2 regions of the Streptomyces sp. NPDC002698 genome follow, and region 2 is predicted to be linked to the other one. Evidence: riboswitches for the same ligand, from Rfam matches in the RefSeq annotation. Region 2 holds a riboswitch; the other holds the start of a gene.
What was found. A riboswitch is a leader RNA that binds a small molecule or an ion and turns the genes downstream of it on or off. The one in region 2 is predicted to bind cobalamin.
Positions count from the first base shown of each region.

Region 1 (3,344 bases), on a different contig from region 2:
TCCGATCCACGAGATGATCTCCCGCTGGATCTCGTTGTTGCCGCCGCCGAAGGTGAAGATCACGGCCGATCGGTAGCCGCGTTCGAGTTCGCCGTGCAGGACGGCCCCGGCGGAGCCCTCCTTGAGGACACCGGGGGCCGCGACGATCTCCATCAGCCAGGCGTACGCGTCCCGGCGCGCCTCGGAGCCGTACACCTTGACGGCGGAGGCGTCCTGCGGGGTGAGCGTGCCCTCCTGGACGGCGTTCACCATCCGCCAGTTGAGGAGTTTCATGGCGTCCAGCCTGGTGTGCGTACGGGCCAGGAGGCGGCGCACCCAGGGCAGGTCGACGACGCGGCGGCCGTCGGCGAGTTTGGTCTCCATCGCCCAGCGCTGGACGTCGTGCAGGGCGCGGATGGCCATGGTGCCGTGCGCGGCGAGGGTGACGCGCTCGTGGTTGAGCTGGTTGGTGATCAGCCGCCAGCCCTTGTTCTCCTCGCCGACCCGGCGTGTGGCGGGGACCCGGATGTTCTCGTAGTAGCTGGCGGTGGTGTCGTGCGAGGCGAGCGTGTTGATGATGGTGCAGGAGTAGCCGGGGTCGGAGGTCGGCACGAGGAGCATGGTGATGCCCTTGTGGGGCGGGGCGTCCGGATCGGTGCGGACCGCGAGCCACACCCAGTCGGCCGTGTCGCCGTTGGTCGTCCAGATCTTCTGGCCGTCGACCGTGTAGTGGCCGGTCTCCTCGTCGCCCTCCCGCACGGCCTTGGTCCGGAGCGCGGCGAGGTCCGTCCCGGCGCCGGGCTCGCTGTAGCCGATCGCGAAGTCGAGTTCGCCGGAGAGGATCTTCGGCAGGAAGTACGACTTCTGCTCCTCCGTGCCGAACCGCATGATCGTCGGTCCGACGGTGTTGAGCGCCATCAGCGGCAGCGGTACTCCCGCCTGGGCCGCCTCGTCGAAGAAGATGAACTGTTCCATCGGGCTCAGGCCCCGCCCGCCGTACTCCTCGGGCCAGCCGACCCCGAGCCAGCCGTCCGTGCCGAGGCGTCGGATCGTCTCGCGGTAGAAGCGCTTCTGCGCCGCCGGGTCGCCGTAGCGCGCGTAGGCGTTGTCCGGTACCAACTCGGCGAAGTAGAGACGTAGTTCGGTCCGCAACCGCTGCTGCTCCGGCGTGTATTCGAGATGCACGGCGCCTCCTGCCTCCCCGGGCCCGACCTGACGGCGCACACCGTAGAACGTGTTTCAGAAATTGGGAATGCCGATGACACCGGCGAGACGGATGCCGGAGCCGCGGCGCGGGCGAGGGGTGGTGCGACGCATGCGAGGGGGCGGTGCCCGGTCGTCCGGGCACCGCCCCCTCGTGCGGGCCGGATTCCCCGGCCGTCGCGGAATATCGTGGCTCGTACGTTCCCCGTCGCCGTCAGTGGCAGGGGAAACCGAGCAGGTGGCGGGCGTCGTGGACCCACTCGTGGACGTTCTCGCCGGAGACGAGGGAGGTGGCGCCCTGTTCGGCGCCGACGAAGTAGAGCAGGACCAGCATCAGGATGCCGAAGAAGGCCGCCCAGGGGGCGATCGCGCCGATCGGCAGCTTGGCGGGAACGACGGTGGGGGTGGCGGTCGGCTGAACGACGGACTGCGCCATGGGGCAGAACCTCCTGGGGAACTCGCGTCCCGTCTCGGTGGTGCACAGGACGACAGTCACGGGTCTGACTTGCCCGTGTCCGTCACCCCTGGCAGGGGTGACGTGTACCGGGCTCACAGTGGCGCGACCGTGCCGGATTTCCACCGGGCTTCCGCCGAACCGTCGTCGATATCCACGTGACCGTACCGCGAAGCCGTATCCCGGCCAAGAGCGCACACCCCCGCGCACTGTGCGCCCCACCACTCGTGGAGCATGGCCGGCAGGGCGGCAACCACCCTACCGGGCCGAGGGGTTCGGCTCCGGTCACGGTCCACGCCGTACGAGCCGGGCCCGTACAGCGCGAACTCGACCCGTACAGCAAGAGAACTCGACCCGTACAGCACGAGCCGGGTCCACGACACATGAGAGCGATGGCATGACCAGCCGAGTGTTCTTGATCTCCGCGGCGATCGGCGAGGCGCTGCGCGAGGCCCGCTTCGACGACGGTGGCAGTCCGGTGGACGCGTCGGGCCTGCGGGCCGCCCGGTCGGCGGCCGACGCGGGTGCCGTTCCGGCGGGCGGGCGGCTGTGGGTCTCCCCCACCGTGCGGTGCCGGCAGACCGCTGAGGCACTCGGACTCGAAGGCGCCGTCGAGGCAGCGGAGTTGGCCCCTCTCGACGTGGGCCGCTGGCGCGGGGCGACGCTGGCCGAGGTGAGCGCGAAGGAGCCGGAGGCGGTGGCGCGCTGGCTCGCCGATCCCGCGTCGGCGCCGCACGACGGCGAGTCGGTGCGGGCGTTCTGCGACCGGGTGGCGGAACGCCTCGACGCGGCGGCGGGCCTCGACGGCCGAACCGTCGCCGTGGTGGAGCCCGAGGTCGTACGGGCCCTGGTGGTACGGACGCTGGGGGCACCCGAGCCGGCGTTCTGGCGCGTGGACGTACCGCCGCTCACCGTCACGGAGTTGAGCGGGCGCGCGGGGCGCTGGAACCTCCGCGCCGGACGCCCGCTCGACGGGCGGGCCTGACCCGGGCGGCGTACGGACTCAGCGCAGCGTGGCGATGAAGTCCGTGCACGACCGGGCGCATTCACGGCATTTCCGCGCGGCGGCCTCCGACCCTGGGCATGCGTCGAAGGCCTCGGCGCACTCCAGGCATACGTCCCTGCACCACTCCAGCTGAGCGCGGACGTCCCGCTCGTTCCGACCCGGGTGGCGGGACAGCACATGGCAGGTCGCCTCGCACACCTCCGCGCACAGAATGCCCGAACGCCGCGCGGTCTCCTGCCTCTTCGGCCCGTCGGGATCCATGAGACTCGCGCGCAGCGCGGAGGTCCTGGCGCATTCCGCACAGGCACGGGCGCACTCGAAGCGGTCCTCCAGGAACCGGAAGAGCTCCTGCTGTGAAGTCGTCGTCGTCACAACAGCCGGGTAGCCGGAGGGAGTCGGTTCAAACAGCGCGAATCCGGACCCTCACGCTCCGGCCGCCTCCCGGGAGATCTGCTCGAACTGCGCCCCCATCGCCTCGGAGAGCGCCTGCGCCGCCGACAACGGGCGGACCATCACCATGAGTTCGTCGATGCGTCCGTCCTCGTCGAAGTGCAGGAAGTCGCAGCCGTTGATCTCCTTGTCGCCGACCTTGGCCGTGAAGACCAGCGCATGGTCACGGCCGTCGGCCCCGGCGATCTCACGGACGTAGCGGAAGTCGCTGAAGACGCGCCAGACGCCGCGCAGGATGGCGGCGGTGATCGG
Region 1 covers NZ_JBIAQM010000018.1:50,322-53,665, forward strand. Annotated here, with positions in the region: gene ACFYW9_RS24360 (acyl-CoA dehydrogenase family protein) at 1-1,164, opposite strand, end outside; gene ACFYW9_RS24365 (CbtB-domain containing protein) at 1,397-1,618, opposite strand; cobalamin riboswitch at 1,656-1,817, opposite strand; gene ACFYW9_RS24370 (histidine phosphatase family protein) at 2,034-2,621, shown strand; gene ACFYW9_RS24375 (ferredoxin) at 2,640-3,014, opposite strand; gene ACFYW9_RS24380 (nuclear transport factor 2 family protein) at 3,066-3,344, opposite strand, start outside.
Region 1: linked by a shared signal. The riboswitch ahead of ACFYW9_RS24365 (CbtB-domain containing protein) and the one ahead of metE (5-methyltetrahydropteroyltriglutamate--homocysteine S-methyltransferase) in region 2 are both predicted to bind cobalamin.

Region 2 (3,344 bases):
AGGGTCTCGCGCAGGGCCGGCTCGTCGACCTGGATCACCGAACTACCCGCCGCCTCCAGGTCGTTCACCTCGTCCCGCAGGGCGAGGGCGACCTGACGGGCGGTGTCGCCGAGAGGCTGGTCGTCGCGGACGAAGGACCAGGCGAGCATGGTGACCGGACCGGTGAGCATGCCCTTGACCGGCCGGTCGGTCAGGGACTGGGCGTACGTCGTCCAGCGCACCGTCATCGGTTCGGGCCGCGTGATGTCGCCGGCCAGGATCGGCGGCCGGACGTAGCGGGTGCCGTAGGACTGCACCCAGCCGTGCCGCGTGGCGAGGTACCCGGTGAGCTGCTCGGCGAAGTACTGGACCATGTCGTTGCGTTCGGCCTCGCCGTGCACCAGGACGTCCAGACCGGCCTTCTCCTGGAAGGAGACGACCTCCTGGATCTCGGCCCTGACGCGCTCCTCGTAACCGGCCGTGTCGATGCGGCCGGCGCGCAGGTCGGCGCGGGCGGTGCGCAGTTCGGTGGTCTGCGGGAAGGAGCCGATGGTGGTGGTCGGCAGCAGCGGGAGACCGAGGTGGGCCCGCTGGGCCGCGGCGCGCTCGCCGTAGGGCTGGGACCGGCGGGCGTCGGCCTCCGTGACGGCGGCGGCGCGAGCCCGTACCGCGGGGTGGTGCGTGATCGGCGAGTTCGCGCGGGAGGCCAGGTCGGCACGGTTGGAGGCGAGTTCGCCCGCGATCGTGCCGGTGCCCCGGGCGAGGCCCTTGGCGAGGGTGACGGTCTCCGCCGCCTTCTGGCGGGCGAAGGCGAGCCAGCGCAGGATCTGCGGTTCGATGTCCCGCTCCAGGACCGCGTCGATCGGGACGTGGAGCAGGGAGCTGGAGGCCGACACGTCGACCCGGTCGGCCAGGCCGAGCAGGGTGCCGAGGGTGGACAGCGACGTGGCCAGGTCGTTCACCCAGATGTTGCGGCCGTTGACCACACCGGCGACCAGGCGCTTGCCGGGCAGTCCGCCGACAGCGGCGAGGTCGTCGAGGTTGGCGGCGGCGGCCTCGGTGAAGTCCAGGGCGAGACCTTCGACCGGGGCCTTGGCCAGTACCGGCAGGGCGTCGCCGAGCCGGCCGAAGTACGAGGCGACCAGGAGCTTCGGCCGGTCGGTGAGCGTGCCGAGCCCGCGGTAGGCGCGCGCCGCGGCGTCCAGCTCGGCCGGGGTTCGGTCCTGGACGAGGGCGGGCTCGTCCAGCTGGACCCACTCCGCGCCCGCCGCGCGCAGGTCGGCGAGGACCTCGGCGTACACCGGCAGCAGCCGGTCGAGGAGGGTGATCGGGTCGAAGTCCGCCGGCACGCCCGGGGCGGGCTTGGACAGGAGGAGGTAGGTGACCGGGCCGACCAGCACCGGGCGGGCGCTCAGCCCGAGGGCGAGTGCCTCCCTCAGCTCGGTGACCTGCTTGGTGGAGTCGGCCGTGAAGACGGTGTCCGGGCCCAGTTCGGGCACCAGGTAGTGGTAGTTCGTGTCGAACCACTTGGTCATCTCCAGGGGCGCCACGTCCTGGGTGCCGCGCGCCATGGCGAAGTAGCCGTCCAGGGCGTCCGAGTAGGCCGTGGCGCGGTGGCGGGCGGGGATCGCGCCGACCATGACGGTGGTGTCGAGGACGTGGTCGTAGTACGAGAAGTCGCCGGTCGGCACCTCGTCGATGCCGGCGTCGGCCAGCTCGCGCCAGTTCGCGCGACGCAGTTCGGCGGCGGTGGCGCGGAGGGCGCCGGCGGTGACGCGGCCCTTCCAGTAGCCCTCGATCGCCTTCTTCAGTTCCCGGTTCGGACCCTGGCGCGGGTAGCCGTACACGGTGGCCCGTGCTGCCGCGGCTGCGGTCTCGGTGGTCACGGAGATCTCCTTCGCGAGATGAATCCCTGAGATCCCGGCAACGGGACGCGAGCGCGAAGGGGTGACGAACCGGACGGAGGCGACACGGCTCGGAACAGCGCGGTCGTCCGCCGATATGCACGCCGACCCGCCCACGAGGTCACCGGGATGTCCGCGCACGAGTGGTTCGTGCGCGGGCAGCGGGCAGGTCTTCGGACTTGCGGGCACGTCCTCCTGACGGAGGACACCTACTGGCCGTCGCTTCCCGGACCCTGTTCGTCGGGTCCAGTGCGTATGACGGCGGTCGTTCCCGCTCACCGCTGCGGGGCAGTCCCGGATTCCCACCGGGTTCCCTCTTGCGACGCATCCCGCCTGGCGGACGGGGCGAACCAGCTGCACCGGCCACCCTACGGGGTGACGTGCCGAAGAGGGCGGCACATCCATGATCCGAACGCCGGGCCGCGAGACAGGAGGCCCGGACGCCACAGGGCGGGGAGCACCGCACGCGTGCTCCCCGCCCTTCCCTGCGCCGCGACCTGATGGAGCGTCAGGACACGCTGTCCACCGGGCAGTCGAAACGGCCGCCGGGGCCCCAGTGCGTGGCGTCCCTCGCTCCTTGGGAGAGCACCCCGCAGGTCAGGTCCGTGAGCTTGTCTCCGGCGGGGGTGATCTCGCGAATGTGGATCTCCTTGTTCGGCGGGTAGTGGTGATCGCTGTCCAGGGTGATGACCCCGGATTCCCCCACGTAGTTGTGGATGCCGGGATCCTGCAGATGGGTGACGAGCGCCCTGGGCGAGAAGCCCGGGTCCGTCGAGACGATGGCGTTCATGGCCTCGGAGAGGATTTTGACGGCGTCGTATCCGAGCGCGGCGTCGTTCTCGGCGGACAGGTGGAAGGCCTGGCCGAACTTCTCGCCGAAGGGCCCGTCGGGCAGCGGGAGGCTGAACTGGTTGTAGAAGAGCTTCAGCGCGCCGTATTCCTTGCGCATCAGGCTCGGATGCAGGATCACGTCCGGCGCCGGGCTCTCCGCCAGCACCGGAACCGGGGCGACGCGGGCGCGGCAGGCCTGGTCGGTCTGCATGTGCTCGAAGAGGTCCTCCATGACGCTGGAGCGGCCCGCGTACAGGACGAAGCCGCCCGTGCTGTGGACGAGTGCGCAGACGGTGCCGGCGATGGCCCGTGTGGTGCGGCCGTTCTCCATCTCGCCGTACTTCACGAAGTGCACCGGCCCGGTCGAGCGGTAGGCGGTGTCGAACCGGTGGGCGAGGTCGGCGCTGAAGTACTCGTCCTTGGGGTCGTAGACCACGACGGCGGCCGGACCGGAGTCGCCGGGAGCCGGGTCCGTCAGGGCGCGCAGCTGAGGCGAGTGGCGGGCGAAGGACGCCATGACCTCGGCGATGCGCGCGTCGGGCGGCGAGAGCTGGAAGTACGACACGGGCGAGTCGCCGTCGACCATGCGCTGGCCCGAGACACCGGTCCCGAGGACGGTGATGCCCTGGG
Region 2 covers NZ_JBIAQM010000034.1:5,383-8,726, reverse strand. Annotated here, with positions in the region: gene metE (5-methyltetrahydropteroyltriglutamate--homocysteine S-methyltransferase) at 1-1,865, opposite strand, end outside; cobalamin riboswitch at 2,030-2,253, opposite strand; gene ACFYW9_RS32625 (hypothetical protein) at 2,392-3,344, opposite strand, start outside.